One region of the Paraburkholderia sp. IMGN_8 genome, then DNA from elsewhere that is predicted to be linked to it. Evidence: riboswitches for the same ligand, from Rfam matches in the RefSeq annotation. Region 1 holds a riboswitch; each other region holds the start of a gene.

Region 1 (7,697 bases):
CCTTGTGGTTATAGATCGGAATAACAATGCACGGGACAAGGCTCATCACGCAGACTCCCGATACACGATCACGCCGGATGCGCATTCGCGCCCGTCGAGCCGGTATGCGAACTGCACGCGCTGCCGTGCGGCATCGTGTGCGAGCGTGAGATTCAACAGCGCGCCCGGCAGCACCGGCGCCATGAACTTGAGCCGGTCGATCGACGCAAGCTTGCGCACAGCCGGCACGTGCTCGGCGGCCAGACGCATCGCCCAGTCGACCTGCACGACGCCCGGCAGAATCGGCAAACCGGGAAAATGGCCCGCGAAATGCACGAGCGTCGGCGGCACGCGCAGTTCGTAGTGCAGCGTCCCGGCGCAGCGCGCTTCGGCGAGCACTTCGACGCCGTCCGCGCGTGCGTCGAAAGCGCCAGCGACGGCGGCAACGGGCAGCTTGCCGCGTGCATCGAACGGCAACGTGATGCGAAAGCGCCAATGTCGCGGCAGCACCACTACGTCGAAATACGCGGCCAGATGACGGCGCAAGGTTTGCGCGAGCAGCACGCGGCCCTCGCCGCGCAATGCTTCGCTGCCCGCTCCGGTCAGCGCGACCACAGCGCCGACGCGCTCGCGCGAGGCGCCTTCCAACGGCACGACCGCCGCTTGCGCGACATACGGATGCTGCGCGAGACGCGCTTCGAGTTCCGGCAGCGACACGCGCTTGCCGTCGAGCTTGAGCACGCGATCGAGACGGCCTTGCAGGCGGAAGCGGCCATCGGCATCGAAGGCGATTCTGTCGTCGGTACGATGCCAGCCGCGGTGATCGAGATGGGGCGAGCGAACGTTCAACGCACCGTCTTCGTCGCGGCGCACTTCGATGCCCGCCACCGGTTGCCACGCATCGCTCTGATCCTGGCGCCGCCACGCGATGCCACCGGTTTCCGTGCTGCCGTAGATTTCGAGCGGCGCGGCGCCGTAGGCGGCGGCGTATTCCTGTGCGGCTTCCAGTGCGAGCGGGCCGCCGGATGAGAAGAAGGCACGCGGCGCGGGCGTCAACGCTGCGAAGCCGGGCAACGCAGGCCAACGGGACAATTGCGCGGGCGTCGAAACGATCACCGTCGCGCCGCATTGCTCGATTTGCGTTTGCAAATGCAGCGGCTCGACGCTGATCGCACGGTCGAACGCGCGGCCCGCGGCGAGCGGCCACAACACGCGAAACAGCAAGCCGTAGATATGGTGATGCGGCACGCTGGCCAGCATCGTCGCGTCGCCGATCAAAGCGCCCCACTGCTTTTCGAGCGTATGCACTTCGGCATTGAACTGCGCGAGCGTCTTGCGGATCGGCTTAGGGGTGCCGCTGCTGCCCGAGGTGTAGAGCGTCAACGGGGCGTGCGGATCGATGGTGTGATCGGTGGTTGTTTGCGCATCGGTCGGCGTCAGCGCGAACGCCGCCAGGTCCGCGTCGGTCAACACGGCATCGTAGGCTTCGGCAAGATCGGCAAGATAACCGGGGGTCGCATTCGCCGGGATCACCGGCTCCTTGCCGCAAGCGAGCAACGCGAACAGCGCGCAGGCGAAGTCGAACGGATCGTCGATGCATAGCGCGTAGCGTTTCGCGTCCTGCTCGCGCAACCTCGCAACGAGGCTCGACACGCGCGCGCGAAACGCCGCGCGGTCGAACACCGCGCCGCCATCGCGGCATACCGGCGCATTGCCGGCCACGGCGTCATGCGTTGCCGACAGCAGATCGTGCAACGCGATCATGCGGCCTCCCGCCGGGCCGCCCCAAGGGAGGCCGCGGCCCCCTTGGGGGGCAGCGAACGAATGTGAGCGTGGGGGTAGTTCATCATGCCTCCGAACGCGCGGCTCGCGGCAGCACGACCAGATAACGCCAGAGCACTTCGGCCACCAGCAGCACGCCGATCAGCCCGTACGCGATCGCACCGTTATAGAGCGACCAGCTCGCGCGGCTCCAGTACAAAGCGGTGTAAACGGAAAATGCGCCGTTCAGCACGAAGAACACACACCACACCTGCGTCACGCGGCGCGTATGGCGCACGGCGGCCGGCGGCAGATCCGGATTGCCCAGCCGGGCGAATTTTTCGATTATCGACGGGCCGCGCACGAGCGTCGCGCCGAACGCGATCAACAGGCCCAGATTGACGAGCGACGGATAGAGGCGCAACAGCAGCTCGCTATTGGTCAGCACGATCGCCGCGGATGCACAGCTCAGCAGCAAGGCCACGGCCCAATCGATCGCGGAGAGCCGCCGCAGCGACGTCGCGACCGCGCCGCTGCCCGCCCAGCGTTGCAGCCACAAAATAGCGAACAGCATGCAGCCGACATAGCGCGGCGTGTCCCAACGCCACGCGCACAGAATCAGCGCGGGATACGCGAGTTTCAACGCGACCTGCACAACGGTCCCGGCCCAGCGGCGCTCGGCGCCGGGGGCAGCCTCGCCGCGAGGGCCGGCTGCCGCTTGCATGCGCGAGCGCACGGACGGCATCAGCCCTGCGCCGCCAGCAGCGATTCGACCGCACCGATCACATCACCGACCGTGCGCACCGACTTGAACTCTTCCGGCTTGATGCGGCGGCCGGTCATTTCCTGCAATTTGATCGCGAGATCGACTGCATCGATGCTGTCGAGATCGAGGTCTTCGAACAGGTTCGCCTCGGGCGTCACGCGTTCCGGCTCGATCGCGAAGTTCTCTTTGAAGATGGCGCGGATGCGCTCAAGAATATCTGCCTCGGACACGATTTATTCCCCCTTCTTTGTGGTTTCGCTCACAGCGTGCGCCGCTGCGCGCTGACTGGCGACCAGCGCGGCCAGTGTACTGATCGAACGGAAGTATTCGCGCGTGCGTTCATCGTTCGCTGCGATGGTCAGTTGGTATTGTTTGCGCAGCACGATGCCGATTTCGAGCGCGTCGATCGAGTCGAGACCGATGCCGTCCGTATCGAACAACGGGGCGTCGTCGTCGATATCGGCGGGGCTCAGGTCTTCCAGATCGAGCGCTTCGATCAGAAGCTGTTTAATTTCCAGTTTTAAAGAATCCATAATCGAACAGGTGCTGAGTAATGTGTGCTTCGATGGCGCTCGTCACGCTGCGCGCCGCGAGAGACGGTGAAGTGTCGTGGGCCGCAAGCTGCTCGACGCCAAGCGGCTCGAGCACGTTCACGCGCATCCGGAAAGCACGCGCCGGCACGTCGTACCAGCGCATCTGCTTGGTGAACGCCGGCGGATCGCAATCCATCAGCACCGGCACGATCGGCGCGCCGGCTTTCAGCGCCATATGCGCGAAACCGCGTGAAAACGCGTGCAGCCGGTTCGGCGCGGGGCTGCGCGTGCCTTCGGGAAAAATGATCATCGTATAGCCTGCCTCAAGCTGCCGCGCGCCGGCTTCGACGAGCGCCGACGGATCGGCGTTGCTCACATATTCAGCCGAGCGCACGATCCCCCAGAAACACGGGTTGCTCCAATGCGCGTTTTTCACCACGCAACAGGCACGCGGCGTCAACGACAGCAGCACCATCACGTCGAGATAAGTCGGATGATTGGCGACGACGATCGCCGGCCCGGCCGCGCGCAACACCTGTGCACCCGACACCTCGAACTCCATCACGCCGATACGCTGCAACACCGCGACCAGCGCGCGGAAAAACCAATGGATCACGCTCGTCACCGCACGCTGACGCGACACCCGATGCGGCCATAGCCACGCGAACGGGAACACCAGCACCGAGAACAGCACGCCGCAGATGCCAAACACCACGAACGCCATGCCTGTCGCGCAGAACCGCCAGCCATAATCAAGCCGCGCAGTCATGCCAGCTCCAATGCCATGTGACGCCTGTGCCTTGCCACGCAGCGGATTTGCGAGTGTCGAGACAGTGTTGCAGCGCCTGGCTCTGGGTCGCAAACCGCTCGTCCGCGTCTGTTTCTGCACCTGCTTCCGCCGGGTTTGCTTGCGCAGATCCAGAGCCAGATGCCGCCGCATCCGCGCCGGACAGCGTGCAGACGAGTTGCCCCACCGCCGTTTCCTTGTTCAGCAGGATCGCGATCGCACCACCCTGCACTTCATCTTCAATGGTGCCGTACCTGGGATCGGCCGGTTCGTCGGCGTACACCAGCAGCACCGGCGATGCAGGCTGCGTCGCATATTGTGCGTACGCTTCGAGCAGCGCATAGCCGAGCGTTTCGGCGCCAGCGGAGATTGCACTTGCGGCGGAGCGATCGCCGCGCGCAATGCCGAACACGCCGGTCATCGCGTTCAGCACGGACAGACTGAAAGCGGTCGGCGACACCGGCTCGCCCGCGCTGATGGAGCGCAATATGTCGGTGGTGCGCCGCAATTCGCCGTGGCGCGAGGCGAACACGACCCGCACGTCATCTTGCGCCACGCAATCATGCGCCACCTTCAGGGCGATCCTGGACAAAGTGCTCAGGCGACGCCGCACGATCGGCTCGATGAAGCCGATATCGGGTGCGGCAGATGCGGCAGCAGGCCAGCTAGACCAGCGAGCGACCGGAATGGTCCAGTGCAGATCGGGCATATCGGTGTTCGCGCGTAGAAGCGAGGAGAGGCTGAGGACGCCTGACGGGAAACACAGCCGTCACAGCATGTGCGCGCCGCGCGGATCGGCAATCTCCAAACGGGGCTCAATCCAATCTTCTTATAAGGTTCAGCGAGTTAACGGAACACGACCCCAATTATTGAGTCGCCATTGCCGCTTTTACGGTGGATTGTTCAAGGCTCCCTGTGGTCGCCGGAATCATACTGAATATTCTGGATTAAATCAGCCACAAAAGACGTATCCATCTGTATCCGTATTGCGGGTGCGACGGGCGGCTTGACGTCAGCCATCCGCTACTCCCGCGGCACTTCTGCGCGCGCGATTGCGCTGTAAAGCCGCTTGCGCCGGGCTGTCCTGCTGAGAGCGCCCGGCAAACGTGGCCGCACATGCTTTCATTTATCTTTCTATACATCTGTTTCAGTTCGGCACACTTCGACGATTCCGCTCGCCGCGATGGCAATGCTTCACAGGTGCTTCGGCTCGCGCAAACGGACTGTTACGGCGTTTTATTGGTGGCGGCAGTGCCGGATTCGGGCGTCGCGCATTCTGGCCTGTTATACTCCGTCCCTCATTGGGGAGTAGCCGCCCCGCGACACGTCTGCGCCGCTGTGATCTGGGTGCGTCGAGCGTGCGATTCGCGGGGGCGCCTGTCAACAGACTTGGCCTGTACGGCCATGGCAGCCGCAGCCTCTGGCCTGGCGAGACCGATGATCCACACGCGCCGTAAGAGGGCCCGGCGTGTCGTGGGTCGTCGCTCGTTCATATCTCGGCCCGGGGACAATCAAAACGTGGATCACGCTTTTCTCATTTCGACCGGAGCGGTCGCGCTCGCCGAAATCGGCGACAAGACGCAATTGCTCTCGCTCGTCCTTGCCGCCCGTTATCGCAAGCCGCTGCCGATCATTCTCGGCGTGCTGGCCGCCACCCTCGTCAATCATGCCTGCGCCGGCGCCCTCGGCGCGTGGCTCGGCTCGCTTCTCACGCCAACCATCATGCGCTGGGCGCTGGCTGCGTCATTCATCGCGATGGGCCTGTGGATTCTGGTGCCCGACAAACTCGACGACGAAGAAGCCAACACCAGCCGCACGCACTTCGGCGTGTTCGGCGCGACCGTGGTGACTTTCTTTCTCGCGGAAATGGGCGACAAGACGCAGATCGCGACCGTCGCGCTCGCGGCGCGCTTTCACGATTTCTTCGGCGTGGTGGCGGGCACGACGCTCGGCATGATGATCGCCAACGTGCCGGCAATCCTGCTCGGCGACCGCTTCGCCCATAAGCTGCCGACCAAGCTCGTGCATGGCATCGCCGCCGTGATGTTCGTGATTCTGGGGACGATGGCGTTGTTCGGTGTCGGCGTTTAAGCGGGGCGGCCGTGAGTGACTGTGGCGGTGGCCGCTAGCCTCACAGGCAAGCTGCAAAACAAAGCGGCCCGGCAAGGATGACCTGCCGGGCCGCTTTTTTTGTTGCGCCGCAGCGCGCGTAGGTAAGCGAGGCGCTCGCTTACTGCACGACCTTCGCGCCTGACGCCGGCGCTGCGGCAGGCGCGGCGCCCGTTCCGGCAACCTCGTTCGATGCCCCGCCGTCCTTGTCCAGCGGAATCTTCACCGTGTGCACGACGCCGTTGCCGAGCGGGAAGTCGGCCAGCGCACTGCGCGCCAGATAAGGCATGGCCCGCACCAACGACGATTCGCCGCCGGAGTTGCGCGCGGTCACGTTATAGACCTCCTTGCCGGTTGTACGCTCGGTGATCCGCACGCCGAGCAGATGCGTATAGATCGGGTAGCTCTGATTCACGTACCCGGCCGGGTACGGCCCCCACGGTCCCCACGGGTCGAACGGCCGGCCCCAATAAGGCGCCGGCCAAGGGTTGTAGTAGACCGGCTCGGCCACCGTCACCATGTCCGAGCGAATGCCATACGACAGCCCAACCAGATAACGCGCCTGCGATGCGTCGACCAGACGGAACGCATACGGCGCGAGTTCATTGGCGACAATGCGCTCGTAGGTGGAGAGTTCGAGGTTGTTCTTTTGATCCGCCGCCCGGGTGAACGCATAGGTCCGCGTGGCGTCGTTGCCGCTCCAGTCGGAGAAGGCCGTGACCTGGGTGGTCACGTAGGTCGTGCAGCCGGACAGCAGCACCGTCAGCGTCGCTAGCAGCAGCGTGGCGCGGCGGGTCCATCGATCGATGTTCATGGTCTACCTCGTGTTGCCTGTTATCGCCAGTCTTGACCGGGTTCGTGCGTTCGCATGCTTTCGCGCGCTAAAGCGCGCGCCCCGCGAAGGCGCGACCGATAATACGCTGACCTGGCGATTCGGTAAAAAGTTCGCCCCGCACGATCCGCCGAGGCTTTGTACAATGGCTCGACAAGCCCGGCTCGCGTGCCCTTCTCGCGCGTGACGGCTCGAGTCCCATCACTACAGAACGCCATGGCCGATACCGCAACGCCCAATGTGATCCGCCGCGCCGATTACGCGCCGCCCGCCTTCCTGATCGACACCGTCGCACTGGAGTTCGATCTGGTCCCCGAACGCACCGTCGTCAAGAACACGATGCGCGTGCGCCGCAATCCGGACGCCCCCCGCGCCGCGCATTTCGAATTGATGGGCGAACAACTCGAGTTCGTCAGCGCCGCGATCGACGGTACGCCCTTTACCAGTACGCATGCGCACGAGCACGGTTTGATCCTCGACAACGTGCCCGACGCTTTCGAACTGACGCTCACTAGCATTTGCAATCCGGCGGAGAACACCACGCTGTCGGGCCTGTATGTGTCGGGCGGCAACTTCTTCACGCAGTGCGAGGCCGAGGGCTTTCGCCGCATTACCTATTTCCTCGACCGCCCGGACGTCATGGCGACCTTCACGGTCACGCTGCGCGCCAACAAGACCGACTATCCGGTGCTGCTGTCGAACGGCAATCTGCTCGAAGAAGGCGATCTGCCGGACGGCCGCCATTTCGCCCGCTGGGAAGATCCGTTCAGGAAGCCGAGCTACCTGTTCGCCTTGGTCGCGGGCAAGCTGGTCGCGCTCGAAGAACGCGTGAAGAGCGGCTCGGGCAAGGACAAGCTGTTACAAGTATGGGTCGAACCGCACGACCTGGACAAGACCCGTCACGCGATGGATTCGTTGACCCACTCGATC
Region 2 (7,697 bases), on a different replicon from region 1:
CGTCGTGACCATGACCGTGTTCGTGGCTATGCCCATGGCTGTGTCCGTGGTCGCCGCCGCTCAGCAGCCACACGCTTGCCAGGTTAACCAGCAGGCCGACCACCGCGATGGGAATCGCTTCGCCGAAGTGGATCGGTACGGGTGACAGAAAACGCGCAACCGCCTCGTAGCCAATGAGCACGGCAATCATTGCCAGCACGATGGCGCTCGTAAATCCGGCGAGATCGCCAAGCTTGCCGGTACCGAACACGAAGCGGGAATCGGTGGCGTGCCTGCGTGCATACGTGTAAGCGAGCGCGGCAATCAGCATGGCGCCTGCGTGCGTCGACATATGGAGACCGTCGGCCACGAGCGCAAGCGACCCGAACATACTCCCACCGACGATTTCGATCAGCATCATCGCGCTGCACAGCGCGATCACCGCCCACGTCTTGCGCTCGTTCTTCTCATGGCCAGCACCCAGAAAGATGTGGTCATGTCCCGCGCCGAACGCGGCGTCTTTGAAATCACTCATTTTTGACTCTACTTGAAATAGCTATGGACGACTTCGATGAGCTGGTCGGTCGCACTGCCGGCCGGTTCTTCGTTGGTATCAGCGTCCACGAGATGGGTGCGGATATGGTCTTCGAGCACGACCGCCAGCAGGCCGTTCATCGCCCCACGACAGCTCGTGATTTGCTGCAGCACGTCGACACATCCGCGCTCCTCTTCCAGCGCTCGTTCGATGGCTTCAACCTGTCCCTTGATGCGGCGGACGCGGTTGAGCAGTTTCTGTTTCTCGCGAATGGTGTGGCTCATTGATGACCTCCGATATACCGTGGGGGAGTATATATCGGATAGGGTAGGGGGGTATATCAATTCATCGCAACGGAAAGCTTGTTGAAAGAATGCGGTTGCGTTAGACTCTGCTTCATCTTTTGGGGAGTAGCCTTCCTTCCGCCCCGGAAGGAGAGCGCGTCAACATACTCGGCCTTTGGTCGTGGCGCACTCGGCCGGTTCGGTTTGGCGAGACCATGGGTGCATTGCGTCGTTCCTGGTCGGACGGCGGCGGATGCGCCATGGTTTGTCGACGTCCGACCCCGGAGGGCCCATGTGCTTCCCAACTTCCCGCTTCAACCCCACTCGTCTTGCGCTCGCGCCTACTCGCTCAGGCGGAGGTGCAGCATGACGCAGCTGTTCCTTGAACTGGTTCTCATGCTGGCCGTCATCCTGGTCGCAGCCGAGGTATTCACGAACGCGCTGGAACATCTGGGCGAGCGCCTCAAGATTTCTGAAGGCGTGACCGGCTCACTGTTTGCCGCTGTGGGGACCGCGCTGCCCGAGACGATGGTGCCGCTGCTCGCGCTGGCCGGCGGCACATCGAGCAAGAGCGTCAATGAAGAAATCGGTGTCGGCGCCATCCTGGGCGCGCCGCTGATGTTGGCCACACTGACCACGTTCCTGATGACGCTGGCCATCGTTCGTACGCGCGGTTTGCGCGGGTCCGTCGTGCCGGAGCGAAGCGGATTCGTGCGCGACATGAACTATTTTCTTGCTGCGTTCGGGCTCGCTGCTGTGGCGATGTTCGTACCGCATGACGAGTGGTACGTGCGCGCGCTATTCAGCGTCGGGCTGGTCGGTATCTACGTGCTGTATGTCGTGATGACATTCCGCGCATCGGAGAAGCTTGTCGAAAGCGGACACGGCACGGAGGCGCCGGGCACCATGTTTCTGGCGCGACTTGGGGTTCCGACCAACCTCCTGACAATCCTCGTGCAACTGGCGGTCGGTGTGGCGCTGCTTGTCGGTGGAGCCAAAGGCTTCATTCACGGCGTGGAAGGTGTGTCGCATGCGCTTGGTATATCGGCACTCTTGCTGTCGCTCATCATCATTCCCATTGCGACGGAACTGCCCGAGAAGGTGAACAGCATTCTGTGGATTCGACGCAAAAAGGACACGCTGGCATTCGGCAACATCACCGGAGCGATGGTATTTCAGGGCACGCTGCTACCCGCCATCGGCATCATGCTGACGCCATGGGAACCGCGTGTGGAGGTGCTAACGGGCGTCATCATCACGCTGATTGCTGCTGCCTGGTTGCGCATTAACGCGCGAGCGGGCGGCCTGGCGGTCCGGGCGTTGCTGATGAATGGATTACTCTATCTGGGCTACCTTTTCCTCACACTGACGCGGTAATCGCCCGACACCGCGTACACACTTCTATGGATACGCGTTTCAACGCTGCCTCCACGGCGCTCCCCGCGCCTGCGCTGTCAGGCGCACGACGACACCGCTCGCCAGGACTCTGCCGGGCACGGTGTCGGCCCGCATAGTCGCTGGGCTGTTCTACCGCTGGAAGCGGTGTCGGTCTCGCCGTGGCAATTCTCGACCAGCGGTTGAAACGGAGTGCCGGCTAGCTGAAAAGCGAAACGCGCACCGGCTGGCATATCGATCCTGGCGTATCGGCGACGCAATCGATGGGCGACATGCCGCTCGCGTCTGCATCGAAGTCCGGCAATGTCGGCACGTCGGATTTCTTTGCGAAGGCCCTGAAATGTCCCGACGGAGCCGCCTGACGTCGAACAGTGAATCCGGATGTCCGCTAAGCAATACGAACCTTGTCGTTGACCGCCTTGCCCTCTGCGGTAAGGCGCGTCTCGTACTTGTGCCTGGCCTTGGTAAAGAACGAACCGCTCAGCCAGTCATTGAGGTTGAGAATCACGTCGTTCGGGGTCGCCGCGGTGCCGGGCAGGATTGCAATCAGCGTGGCGTGACCGCGATTGGACTTATACGTTTCGAGTTGATAGACCGTTGCGCGAACATTTCGCCGTACTCGGTGTCACTGGAAGCCGTATTCGGGGTTCCGCCGATCCGTCGCGCAGGACCCGCTCGTCGCCCCGCCCGGGGCTGCCAGGTCGGTCTCGAAACGCATGGAGGCAATCCCGCCCCTACGACGTCGTCAGCAACATCAATATCCGCGACCACCACTACTGCTGCTACCACCGCTGGACGTCGCGCCGTCGCCATGCATGCTCCCGTCTGATGAGCACCCCGCCACGGCGACCGCGAAAACCATCAGGAATGCTGCAAATAGTCGAGTCGCTTTCATCGTCATCTCCTGTGAGCGCGACCAGCGCGCTCACTGTCTGACCTACGGTTTCGCCATGTGCCGCATGCCTTTGAAGCCGTCGCCGTTCATCTCACCGGACTTCCTGTCCATTGCAAACCGGTACAGGCGGTGTCCTTTGTATGCCGGGTCGCCTCGTCATACACATCCGCGATGCGTCGGCAGCCAGTTCGCGGCACAAGCGCACTCGCACGCACCCTTGCCGGGCACGCGTGTCCTTGTCGATGGTGTAACGGGTCCTACCGTCCTTCGTCGACCCATTTACCGACGTCGGTCCTGAGCACGTCGGCCAGGGGGAGCGGCAAGGCTCGCGCACGCGGCCAGCACGATCAGGGTTCCTGGCATGTCGTCTTCTTCCCGGTCAGGAACGGCATCCCGGGACGGAGCGGACTCAGAGCATCGCACGCCACTACTGTTAATAAACGTGCGGCGTGACCGATATATTCCAGTCGGATGGGGTGAACTCACGGTGTGACGAAGTCGATATTGTTTTCGGCACAAAGGTCCACCTTGTGGTCGGGCTCGAACCGTCGTTGATCGGCCAGGGTTCAGACTTCTTCCGGGCGCACCAACCGACAAAAGCGGGCCGCAGGCCGCCTTGCGCTGACGCACCTGACGCACGTCGGTTCTGTTTGACGCTTTCACCTGTACCTCCGGTCCAACCAGCGCCTTCAAGCCGTATTGTTTGCATCAGTTCATGCCGACATCGGCGCAGTCGAATTCGCGCTTCGCATCCGTGCCGCACACGTCGTACTTGACCTCTGCGTTTAACAGGCACTCGAATGAATTGAGTTCAGGTTCATCGGACTGGTTGCGCGCTACAGCGTCAGCGTGCCAATGATCTGCCTCGGTGTGTCGCCGGTGGCAACGGCTCGCGTACGCCTGCAGCGGCAACGCCCATCGTGGGCCCTGCCCTGCCGCGAATCGGCGTGTGGCCCGGCCGGCTGTCGACGCCCGCGTCAGTGTCCGCGGTGGTCATTGGCGTTGCACGAAACGGGCGCGTACAGTTCCGATGCACTGGGGTGCGTCATTGTCCGCCATGCGTCTTCATTGGACAGTGACCGACATGAAAATAATTCCTGGTCATAGGAATAACCGCGTTGCGCTGGACGTTTTAGTACCGTAGTGAGCAGGCGGGCGCAATGGTCAGTCCTCGAAGCGCACCCGCGCCTGAAATTCATTGCCTCTTGCGACGACTACGACCCGGACGGCGGCGTGAGCAACGCTCTGCCGTTAGCTATTGACTCGTGCTGCGGTCGATGGACCGCACGTCGTTTCTTTGCGCTTCGTCCGACCCTTCTCAACGAAGCGCCCGGCCATGGCATGACGCGTGGGCAACCTGCCGCATGCGGAAGCCCGCGGCGATTTGCAGAGGAAAACGTCATGATCTCCAGTCCACACATCGCGGTCTTCCTTGGCGTGGCCGCGCTCGGTCTCGTTTGCAGCCCTGTTTACGCAAAAGAGACGATAAAAGCCACATTGCTTAGCAATGCGATCCAGCTTGATATGAGTCGCGTCAAGGCAGGCACAGTCATGTTCGAGGTAAGCAACGCACCGGACAGCGCTCAGACACACGAACTGGTCGTGCTAAAAACTGACCTGGCCGCCGACAAGCTGCCAGTTAAAAACGGGAAAGTACCAGAGAGCCAGTTCAAAAAAATGGGAGAGGTGGAGGACATGGCGCCCGGCAAGGGCAAGCGTATGACGCTCAAGTTGGCACCAGGCCGCTACGTGCTGATCTGCAACAAGCCCGGTCACTACGCTATGGGGATGCATACGTCTCTGGTCGTCATGCCGTGACGCGGCCTGCTCCACGCGTTCTTTGACGCGCCACGGTTCACTTATCGCCGATGGCTTGGGGTCGGTCGGAGGCTGTGGACGCAAACGGGTTCAGGCGCGAGTTGGTTCAAATGGAAGGACTGGGTGAATGCGACGGAAGACCCGTAGCCAAGGCAAGCCTGCTTCGGTGGGTTTGTCGCGGGAAGAACGTTGAGTCCACGTAAGGCGGCGTTACGCGGCGAGTGAAACGACTGCCGGGCAGCGGATGGCGTTGTACCCCGAGCCGCTATGAGCTGGCCTTTCCTGATTGTGTGCATGACCTTGGGCGCCCAAACCTGGGCTTTGCCGGTAGGCATGGACCGATCCACGCTGGGTTGATGGTCCTTGCCCACGGATAAGCAGTCACCGCCGCGGTGCTTGATCTCTTGCGCGATGGTCACCTGGGTGCCGATTGCACCCAGGCTCCCCTTAAGGGGGCGGAACGGCGGCAAGCGCCCAACGGCCGCGACGCGCAGAACGCGCTGCTAAAGCGCGCGCGATTGAACGGCGCCGCACGCCTCAGTCAGTACGACCCGGCGCTGGAGGCTACCGCAAGTTCAGCTTTTGTGCGTTCCTTGATCTGTTGGCCCTTGTGTGCCGTTCGGCCGACTGACCGCCGAACGCAAACCCATCGCGCACCCCGAAATAGTTCGCCGGCGAGGGAATAAAGTCGCGTCACCGCACGTTCAGTATTCGCGTTGGTCCTCGATCATCCCTCGGTCAGGTGAGGAGTGCTGTTATGAAATCTCTGCTTAAGGTGTTGAGCATCGTGGCGGGCGGTGCGGCTTTGGCGAGTCTTGTCGCGTGTGGCGGTTCAGGATCGATCACTGTGCAATCGTTCACAGCGACCGCGCTGGTTTCGGATGGGGCCGTCCCCGCGCTGCACGTCGACGCGAACCTGAAAAACCCTTGGGGCATCGCGTTCAATCCGAAGGGCTTCTTCTGGGTCGCGGACAACGCAACGTCGGTCGCCACGCTCTACGATGGCAACGGCGTGCCGCAATCGCTCGTCGTCAGCATTCCGGACGGCAGCACCGGTCCGGCGAATCCGACAGGCATCGTTTTCAACGGCACCACGGATTTCATCGTCAGCCAGGGCGGCAAGTCCGGCGTGGGTGTTTTTATCTTCGTGGGCGAGGGCGGCACGGTTACTGCTTGGTCGCCCGCGGTCAGTCTGACGGCCGCGATCACGATGTTCGACGACGGCAGCGGCGGCGCGGTCTACAAGGGGCTCGCCCTCGCGAGCAACGGCGGCGCGAACTTCCTGTATGCCGCCGATTTTCACAACAGCAAGATCGACGTCTTCGACAGGACCTTCAAGAAAGTCGCGACGCCCGGCAAGTTTCAGGATCCGACGTTACCGGCCGGGTTCGCACCGTTCGGCATCCAGGCAATCGGATCGAAGCTCTTCGTGACCTACGCGAAACAGAATGCCGCGATGCATGACAATCTCGACGGCCCGGGCCTCGGCTTCGTCGACGTATTCGATACGGCGGGCAATCTCATGCAGCGCTTCGCATCGGCCGGTCCGCTGAATGCGCCCTGGGGCGTCGCGCAGGCGCCCGGCAACTTCGGTCCGTTCAGTGGCGACATGCTGGTCGGCAACTTCGGCGACGGCACGATCAACGCTTTCGATCCGGTGAGCGGCCAATTCGTCGGCACCGTCAAGAGGAAGGATGGAACCGTAATTGTGGAGCCAGGGCTATGGGGGATCGCTTTCGGCAACGGGCTCGACAACCAGCCCACGAACACGCTGTTCTTTGCCGCAGGACCCAACGGCGAAGTGGATGGCGTGTACGGACGCATCGACGTGCAGATGTAGCGATCGTCGCTCACGCTCGTTGCGAACTGCGAAACCTGAACTGGGGCGTGCCCGGAAGTCACCTTGCGTTCCTTGAGCGCGTCCCGGAATGCTACGGCGATCCCGGTGGCAAACGGCCGCAGATTTGCATGCAGTTCAGCCGGCGAGTGATGACCTGCGACGATGCTAATGATCGCAAGATAGCGTTGTTGCATGGTGCGAAGCGAGGACGAACTTTTTCCTTTCCCGTACGTTATGCGAGCTGCTGCTCACGGCGCACGGATTTCGCGCGTGCGATTAAGCACGGCCACGCCGATCGGGGGCCCTCGGCGCGTTGAGCCGCCAGGCCACGGACCGCAATTGCGCACTGACCAGCGTCTTGTATCGGCCCAGGGTGGTCTCACCCAACGCGTCGTCCATAACCCGTGGCGTTCTGCCAAGCCAGCCGCCCCTGAGTGTCCGGTCATGGCCAGATGGCCGTCCCGCTGCGAGGGCGCTGCATCGGCCGCATCGCTGGGCACTGCCGTCGAGCGTCAGTCCCATCGGGCTGATCACGGATTCCAGCAGGCCTTCGGCCTGACGCAGCGGCATCCTGAATGCCGTGCGCAACATCAGGCAGGTGCTGATGGTCAGGCCCGGGTAGCGCGTTGTCTGCCTGGCGTCGTCCGGTACGGCGCGGTCCGTTGTTCCAGCACCTCAGAAGTGATCCACGGCGTCAGGCTGCCTCGTTGCTTCAGTCCGTCTTCATCTTCCTGCCAGTTCGCCATCCCGAACGATATCTCCGGAATGTGGTGCCGGCGCGCGGCGTTGTGCTTGTCGGGCATCGAATTCCCACAGAACTGGCAAGCCAGAAATTTGCCTCGCAACCCTCTCAGATTCCCATCCGTGCACCAACGCCTGTCAAGACGGTCGGTGCCGGCAAGGCGTGCGACACGCGAGACTTCGTTAAGGATTGCCGCGCGCAACGTGACG
Region 3 (7,697 bases), on a different replicon from region 1:
GACTGGACGCATCGGCAGTGTCCGTGACTACGGTGCGACCCGATGGCACGCAACAGGTATTCGCGCTGGCGGACCGTGGTGGCTATCTGGAATCGAAGGAAGACATTCCTGAGCCGCACGCCTTCAAAGCCATCGTGCGGATGCCGGACGGCGAGCACGAAGTCGAATTCGAAGAACATGAGCACGGCCACGACGCGCATGAGGCAGCGACCCGCGACCACAACATCCGGTCGGCCTACATTCACGTCATGGCCGATGCCGCGGTTTCCGTGCTGGCAATCATCGGTCTGGTGCTGGCGCGCGCGTTCGGCTGGCTGTGGATGGACCCGCTGGCGGGTGTCATCGGTGCACTCGTAATTGCAAACTGGTCCTACGGCTTGATGCGCGACACCGGCGCGATTCTGCTCGACATGAACTCCGACCGACGTATCGCGGAGAACGTGCGTCATGCTATCGAGGACCGTGGCGACAAGGTCGTCGACCTGCACGTATGGCGGGTGGGTCCGGGTCACATGAGCGCCGTGGTGTCGGTGGCAACAGGTGAACCCCAGCGGGACTCGCGCTTCTATCATGCCGTGCTCGAGCGCTTCAAGGGGCTCTCGCATGTCACTGTTGAAGTGCAACCTTCACAAGCGGCGGCCTGAACCATGGCAGTCAAGTCGCCGTGCATCGATGTGTGTGCCTTCGATGGCAAGAGCAAATTGTGCGTCGGGTGCTTTCGTACTCTCGATGAAATTCGAGGGTGGAAGAAGATGACCGACCACCGGCGCCATCAGGTGATTAACGACCGGGCGCGACGACAGGCCAAGCTGCAGCGAGAATCTCCAGTGTTATCGTCCGAACAACAGCGAACGCAGGACACCTGAATCGATGTGGAGCGCCGCCACCGCTTCATTCTGACGACTTACTTCTGTAACACCCTGCGCGATAGAATCGCACCCGCTCATTGGGGAGTAGCCGCCTCGAACGCAATGTTCGAGGGCGCACGTCAACATACTTGGCGAGTCGAAAGACCCGCTATGGCGTGCGCAGCTAGATGCCTGGCAAGACCGATGACACGCATTCCGACCTGACCGGGTCGCCGGAATGCGCGTCATCGCGTTCTTACAGCGCGGCCCGGGTACAAACAACCCATGCAATCCTTCATAGTCTCGACCAGTGTGGTCGGTCTCGCCGAAATTGGCGACAAAACTCAATTGCTATCCCTCGTGCTTGCTGCACGATATCGCAGGCCATGTTCACGGATCCGCACGGCTCGCCGGCGCAAACGGGCCGACTCGATCGCGCCTGTCAGATCTGAAGCGCATCGCCACCAACGCAACGCGATCCACCGCCGTCGATACGGTGAATCGCGCACGCCGCTCACGCTGACGCACAGCTGCGCACGTCTATCCGAGGTAGTCTTGCATCGCGCGAAAATGTGGACGCCGACGTGCAGCCGCCGTGACGACAGACGTCAGCACGTTGGCGAATCTTCACACTTCGCGCTGGTCGCCTATCCTTTGCCTTCAAGACGCTTGACTTCCTGTTGAGCGACATGCGCCACCATGGCCATGGCCGCTCTCTGAATGCCGATACCCCCGGGGCTGGCGACAAGCGTGGCGATCCGCTGGATCGCGACACCCAGCAGAATATCCAGTTCGGGTCCCCAGGGCGGAATATGTACGATATGCCCGCCCACGATTTCGTCGCCACCGCCGTCCTGAATGATGCCGTCCAGAATCTGGGCGACCTGCCCATACAGGCCGGGCGGAATCCTGACCTGTACACGGGCCGGCACGATGTCGGTCCAGAGTTCCTGGATACCGGTCCGAGTGTCCGTCCAGAGCGGATAGAATCCCCGCGTGCTGGCGTCCAGCCCGAAGTAGTCACCGATGAAGGTGACGTTGGAATCTCCATGCGACCACGGTGCGTCGATGGCCGGATCCCACGGCTGGTCTGTCACGGTGGCACGATCGAACGAGATCCCGCCATCAACCGACTGGGCGATGATCACATCGATGAGCGGTGTCGACGGCTTGGGTCCGAACTCGTAGAAGGCGCACCCGATCACGCCGCTGGGATCGATGACGATCTGCGGGTGAAAGTGCTGCAAATTCGAGGGTAGCGGTCCTGCCAGCAGCGGCGTTCCTGAGAGACCGGTGGGCCAGCTGGCGCCACCGTCTGGCGACACTGCGCAATAGATACGGGACACGCCCTGGCGGAAGTCCGCCCATGCCACGGCGACCGTGCTCCCGAAGACGCTGGCCGATGGGATCGTGAGCACGCGAAAGTTTCCGCCGGGAAACACCGGCCACCCATGAGGGGCAGGCAATCCGGCATTGAGTGTCGTCACGCCCGTGGCCGGCGATACCGCCGGCGCAAAACTGTCGCCTCCGTTCGTCGACACGATCATCTTGATCTCGCTTCCCGCGATCCAGACGATATAGATGTCACCGTTGGCCGCGACTCTTATGTCCGGTGAAAACGAATCATTGACGAGCACCGTGCCGGCGGGAGTCACGCCAGGTCCCGCACCGATCCAGGTCGCGCCATGGTCTGTGGTGCGAGCGAACCGCATGTCGGATCCGTCGTCCCAGACTGCATAGACACGGCCGCGAAACGGACTCGACGGATTCGTGTCTCCTGCCGCCCACTGCTTGTCATCGCCAACGCTGTTGTGGATCGGCAGCGGAGCGCTCCAGGTCTGTCCACCATCCGACGACTGGTAGATCACGATACCGACCGTGTCGAAGGTCGGCGGATTGTTGCCCGACAGACCGACCAGATAAACGTTTCCCACATCGTCCCAGGCAAGCGCAGGGTCGGTGAGAAGCGTAAAACCGGATAGCGTCAAGGCGGCCGAATCACGCCATGAGAGGCCACCATCCGTGGAGTATTCGGTGGCCAGAATGAAGTCGTAGTTGTGAATGTCCCGGAACTTCTTGGATCCCGCCACAATCTGTTTCGGGTTATTGGGATTGACGACGATATTGCTTTCGCTTCTCGCGTTGTTCACGCTCGAATCGTGCGTGACCTGGATATTCGACATGATCCCCCCTTATCGATAATTCGAAAGGTCGAGTGATTGTCCGCCGCGAAACCTCCATTCATGGTTCTGGTCACGAAGACGTGACCAGAACCATAACAAGGCCCCGGACGGTAACGACTGGCCAGTCGAGCCCGACAGCCCGGCTCGATCAACCCAGCTCGGAAAAGGTGCCTCGCAAAATCACGTGTAGTCAACGATGCAGGCAGGCCGATTTTGTAACGTGCACGTAGTAAGAGCGGGAGGCCGATGGTACGCGGCGTCATCACCCCTTTTTGCGCGCCGAAGAAGCACGTTGTTTCGGTTCGTGGCTCGCGTGCTCGACATGACCGCGAACGAGTTCCAGGGTAGCGCTGCCGGTGGTGACATGGCCGTCATTGCGCTGGAAGATCGTCAGCTTTGTCGGCGCGTCGAGATCGAATGCCGTGGGAAGCTTGACCGACAGCTTCAAGCGAACCGTCTGCCCTGGTTCAACCGCAAAGCCGACTCCTGCCACTCGATGGGTCAGGTTCCAATGCTTGCCAGTAAGCTTCGCGCCGTGCATGTGATTCCTGTCCGGTACAGGCGGCTTCTCTCCCTTCCTGGGCGGAAGCACTTCGAGAATCATCGGAACGTCGTCGAGCCTGTGGCCCTTTTGGACGATGACCTCGATGAGCTTTGCGTGACTGTACGGGCTGCCGATGATGAAGGGCAACTCGATCAGGCTCTCGGCGTCGGCGAAGACATGCGCATAGGACAGGTTGCGCTGACAGACGTTGTTGTCGCCCCAGAAGTAGCTGCCGTAGTCGCACGTACCGGGCGAGACCAGCAGTGGCGCACCATCAAGCCCGCCTGCGGAGTCGTTGTTGTCCCCGCGCGCCTCGGCCAGGAGGCATGGGTGCCAGGTGCCCTCCTGAGGAATCTGGGCGGCAGGCCAGCGAATGGGTCCGAAGATACGGGTGGCGCCCACCGCCAGATTCATCGGCGCACTCTCACCGAGGTACAGGTGCCTCTGCTGGACCGCAGCCGTCTGCCAGTCGCCCGGATACCAGTCCTGCGGATAACGAAACTCCAGCCCGGGCAGCGCATCGAGCGCGGGATAGTTGCCCACGGTGACCGCGAGCGTGACGTTCTCCGCCGGATTGGGCCCGAGGTTGGTGATCTTGCCGTAGATGAAATGATCCGTCACACCGTCGCGCAGCAGATCCTGATCGACCCAGACAGCGTTGCCGTCCTGCTGCCGGCGCACGATTAGATCCGGAGCCTCCCAATGATTGCCGGGTGACGGTACCGTACCAGTGTCGCTTGAGGAGTCTCGAATGTAGACGTTCGCGGGCCGGACCGCGACGCGCGCGGTGAACATTTCCTGGGTTCCGGTGCGAGTGTCCATCCAGAACGGGAAGAACCCGAGCGGGCTCGCGGCCAGACCGAAGTAATCGCCAATGAAGGTGACGTTAGGATCTCCGTGCGCCCAGACGGCATCCACTGTGGGGTCCCACGGCATCTCGGTCACGGTGGCCCGATCCACAAAGGTCGCCGCGTTGTCGGCCGACGCTGTCAGGACAACGTCGATCAGCGGTGTCGTGCCGCCTCCCTTCGGTCCGAAGAGATAGAAATCGCAGCCGACGTCTCCCTGGGGCGTGCAGGCAAGCTGCGGCTGGAACTCATGTTGATCGGGGGCAGAGACAGCGCCGCCGCTCATCAGCGGCATGCCGGAGCCACTGCCCGCCTGCCAGACGGCGCCGCCATTGTTGGAGCGCGCATAGTAGATGCGGGCGACTCCCTGTCGATAGTCGGCCCAGGCAACAACCAGGTCCGTCGCATTGACCCCAACACACGCCGTCGCGACCGTGGGCGTCCGGAACGACCCACCGGGTAGCTGGCCGGGCAAGCCCGTGATTCCGCTCGCAACGGTGGCCGGGTTCGAGAACGAATCCCCGCCATCGGTGGATTTGACGAACTGAATGTCGGTGCCGGCGATGAAGAAGATGTAGACGCTACTGTCCGCGGCCACGACGACCTGGGGTCCGAACGAGGCCGGCGCAAGCGACGTTCCGACCGGGTTCGCTCCGGTCCCGCGCCAGCTGGCCCCATAGTCGATCGTGCGCCCGAAGAGCATGCCACCCGGACCGTCCCAGGCGGCGTAAACACGGCCATGATACGGGCTGCCGGGATTGGTATCGCCTGCGGCCGACTGCTTGTCATCGCCAGGCGCTGAGTGAATGAGGTTCGGTGCAGACCAGGTCAAACCGCCGTCCGTAGACTTGTACACCGCTATGGCCATCGGCTCGGGTCCCTGAAACGGCAGAGCGACGAGATATGCGCCGCCGACATCATCGAAGGCGACCGTCGGATCCGAAACGCCGTCCCAGCCCGCGAGGAGCCCGAGGGGCGCAGCCTCCTGCCACGATCGGCCCGAGTCGAATGTCGAATACGCGGCGAGCGAGAACGCATAGGTGTGCGGGTCGGTGAATCGTTTGGACGACCCGACCATGTTGTACGGATTGGTCGGATTGACTTCTATCGTCGATTCACTTCGGTCATTGCTGGGGCTGGCATCGCAGGTGACGCGGATGTTGTATCTTGGTCCAAGAATCAGCGGGAGCATCGTTCCTCCTGGGTAACGCCATTGGCAGTAGCCTCTCCGTTCTCTTATCCACCTCGGGAAATGGTCTTGCATCCGTGGTCGACTCTCGGAGAGGGATCGGACTACGAATCCCCGTTGTTGTTAGCTCCAAGACGAACTGACCCGGCCAGATTCGCAGTCGACTACCTCAAATTTTTCGATGGCCCGGACGACCCTGATAGGGGAGCGGTGGTCAGTGGGCATCAAGCATGGTGCGGGCGTACTCGCGTACCATGTATAGCGTTTCGCGCCGGGCCAGCATGCGGCAGTCAACGGAGGGGCGACAACTGCAGTTCGGCCGTGGGTTTTCGAGACATGGCTGTCAGCGCTGAAACAGGGCTTTCGCGGTCAGGGCGGCTGCAGACACGTGAATGACTTGCATCGCCACCATTGTTCACTCCTTCAGCAGAAGCCCAACATCGGCCGCCATCGCATCGATGCTCGTCCCGGGGCTCATCAATAGACGCAAGTGGCCTGCCGAATCGAATACGTAGATCGCGCTACCGTGATCGACGCTGTAGTTGCCCTGCGCGTCGGCCTGCTGCGCGCGGTAGTAGAACTTGAACTCGCTGGCCAGGGCCACCGTGGTGTTCTCGTCGCCGTAGAGACCGAGAAAGCTCGGGTCGAACGCGGAAACGTATTGCGCCAGCACCTGCGGGGTATCACGCCTGGGATCGACAGTGATGAACAGGCCCTGCACCCGGCGGCCGTTTTCCCCCAGCTTGCTGCGCACCCCCGCCATCTCGGCCATGGTGGTCGGACACTGGTCAGGGCAATGGGTGTAGCCGAAGAAGAGCATTACTACTTTCCCCTTGAAGTCGGCGAGGCTCCGCGGTTTGCCAGTGTGATCGATCAAATGAAAATCGCGCCCCCAGCGGACGCCGGTGATGTCGGAGGACACGAATCGTGGCGATGTCGTTGAAGAGCCGGCGTGGTCGTCGCAGGCGACCAGTGCCAACGCCAGTACGACGGAAAGGACGCCCCGGGCGATATACAGGCGTCGGTCTGTCGGCAACTTACTCATGGGCTTTCGTCTCCTCTCCTGCGGTCCACGCCGGCAAGTAGCCTCGTATCAGCTGTAGCATTCGCGGGTCGTCCCACGTTGCGGGCCCCAGCTTGCGGCCCGCCTCGCGGCCGTTACGGTCGACCAGCAGGGTGATCGGAATGCCGGTCGTGATCAAGGCCGCCGCGTCGTGGAAGGTGTCCAGATACGGGTGCAGGTGATTAACGCGGGTCTCGCGAAAGAACGCTTGAACCACCGGCAAGCCGCCCGCGTCAACGGACACCGCGACGACTGCGAAGTGCGGTCCGCCCAGCGCTGCCTGTAGGCGGTCCAGCGTTGGCATCTCCTCAGCCCAGGTCCCGGCAGGCGGCCCAGCCTCGCGTCTTTACCGCGCTCTCCTTACGTCGACTCCGAGAGCGCTTCGCCAATCATCCGGTTCAGTTCGGGAAAATCGGCCTCTCCAAGAATGCGCTTGAGGACTCTGCCTTTCCCGTCGACGACGTACGTTGTTGGAGTGAGTTGCACGTTATGAAACTGCTGTGCAAGGCTGCCGTCCGCGTCCATCACTATCCTGAACGGCAGATGATGGGTCTCTGCGTAATTCCTGACATACAACGGCGGGTCATAGCTCATCGCCACTGCGACGAAGTCAAAGTGTTCGCCCCTGAACCGGTTGTAGGTCTGAATCATCTGCGGCATTTCCTTGATACAGGTTGCGCAACTCGTGGCCCAGAAATGGACCAGGTACACCTTGCCGCGCAGGTCAGCGGTACTCAGCTTTTGCCCCGACATCAACGTGAACGTCGCGTCGGGAACGGTTTCTGTCCTGCCCAGAGTCATATACGCCGCCGCGGCAAGGACGGCGATCGCGAGAGCCGCGAGGATCCCGCTAACTGAAAACCTGAACCTGCGAAGGCCAGCCATGATAAAACTCCCCACCAACAACCTGCCGGTCAACGTTTCGGGCTCCAGATGCCGGCAAACCGTACAGACCATCGCTGCGCAATGCATCTGGCACCGGATGACCGATGTTGCTGCTTACGCAGCCGGCGTTGCAGCGA

What was found. Region 1 has a riboswitch for manganese ahead of WN982_RS04620 (TMEM165/GDT1 family protein). Riboswitches for the same ligand answer to the same signal wherever they lie in the genome.
Region 2: it holds a riboswitch for manganese, as region 1 does, so the genes downstream of both, WN982_RS39660 (sodium:calcium antiporter) here and WN982_RS04620 (TMEM165/GDT1 family protein) in region 1, are expected to answer to the same signal.
Region 3: it holds a riboswitch for manganese, as region 1 does, so the genes downstream of both, WN982_RS39640 (TMEM165/GDT1 family protein) here and WN982_RS04620 (TMEM165/GDT1 family protein) in region 1, are expected to answer to the same signal.

The regions. Positions count from the first base shown of each region.
Region 1 is NZ_CP150900.1:948,598-956,294, reverse strand. Features, by position in the region: gene WN982_RS04655 (glycosyltransferase) at 1-46, opposite strand, end outside; gene WN982_RS04650 (AMP-binding protein) at 46-1,743, opposite strand; gene WN982_RS04645 (hypothetical protein) at 1,826-2,485, opposite strand; gene WN982_RS04640 (acyl carrier protein) at 2,485-2,736, opposite strand; gene WN982_RS04635 (phosphopantetheine-binding protein) at 2,740-3,039, opposite strand; gene WN982_RS04630 (1-acyl-sn-glycerol-3-phosphate acyltransferase) at 3,014-3,808, opposite strand; gene WN982_RS04625 (beta-ketoacyl synthase chain length factor) at 3,792-4,535, opposite strand; yybP-ykoY riboswitch at 5,118-5,287, shown strand; gene WN982_RS04620 (TMEM165/GDT1 family protein) at 5,345-5,917, shown strand; gene WN982_RS04615 (DUF4136 domain-containing protein) at 6,057-6,749, opposite strand; gene pepN (aminopeptidase N) at 6,984-7,697, shown strand, end outside.
Region 2 is NZ_CP150901.1:4,126,798-4,134,494, forward strand. Features, by position in the region: gene dmeF (CDF family Co(II)/Ni(II) efflux transporter DmeF) at 1-514, opposite strand, end outside; gene WN982_RS39655 (metal/formaldehyde-sensitive transcriptional repressor) at 523-798, opposite strand; yybP-ykoY riboswitch at 912-1,083, shown strand; gene WN982_RS39660 (sodium:calcium antiporter) at 1,165-2,175, shown strand; gene WN982_RS39665 (hypothetical protein) at 3,131-3,199, opposite strand; gene WN982_RS39670 (plastocyanin/azurin family copper-binding protein) at 4,490-4,906, shown strand; gene WN982_RS39675 (TIGR03118 family protein) at 5,664-6,746, shown strand; gene WN982_RS39680 (hypothetical protein) at 7,355-7,549, opposite strand; partial or broken gene WN982_RS39685 (IS5/IS1182 family transposase) at 7,628-7,697, shown strand, end outside.
Region 3 is NZ_CP150901.1:4,118,981-4,126,677, reverse strand. Features, by position in the region: gene dmeF (CDF family Co(II)/Ni(II) efflux transporter DmeF) at 1-644, shown strand, start outside; gene WN982_RS39645 (DUF1289 domain-containing protein) at 648-866, shown strand; yybP-ykoY riboswitch at 937-1,125, shown strand; partial or broken gene WN982_RS39640 (TMEM165/GDT1 family protein) at 1,134-1,235, shown strand; gene WN982_RS39635 (sialidase family protein) at 1,496-2,998, opposite strand; gene WN982_RS39630 (sialidase family protein) at 3,294-5,615, opposite strand; gene WN982_RS39625 (SCO family protein) at 6,028-6,657, opposite strand; gene WN982_RS39620 (TlpA disulfide reductase family protein) at 6,650-6,979, opposite strand; gene WN982_RS39615 (TlpA disulfide reductase family protein) at 7,036-7,560, opposite strand; gene WN982_RS39610 (hypothetical protein) at 7,559-7,697, shown strand, end outside.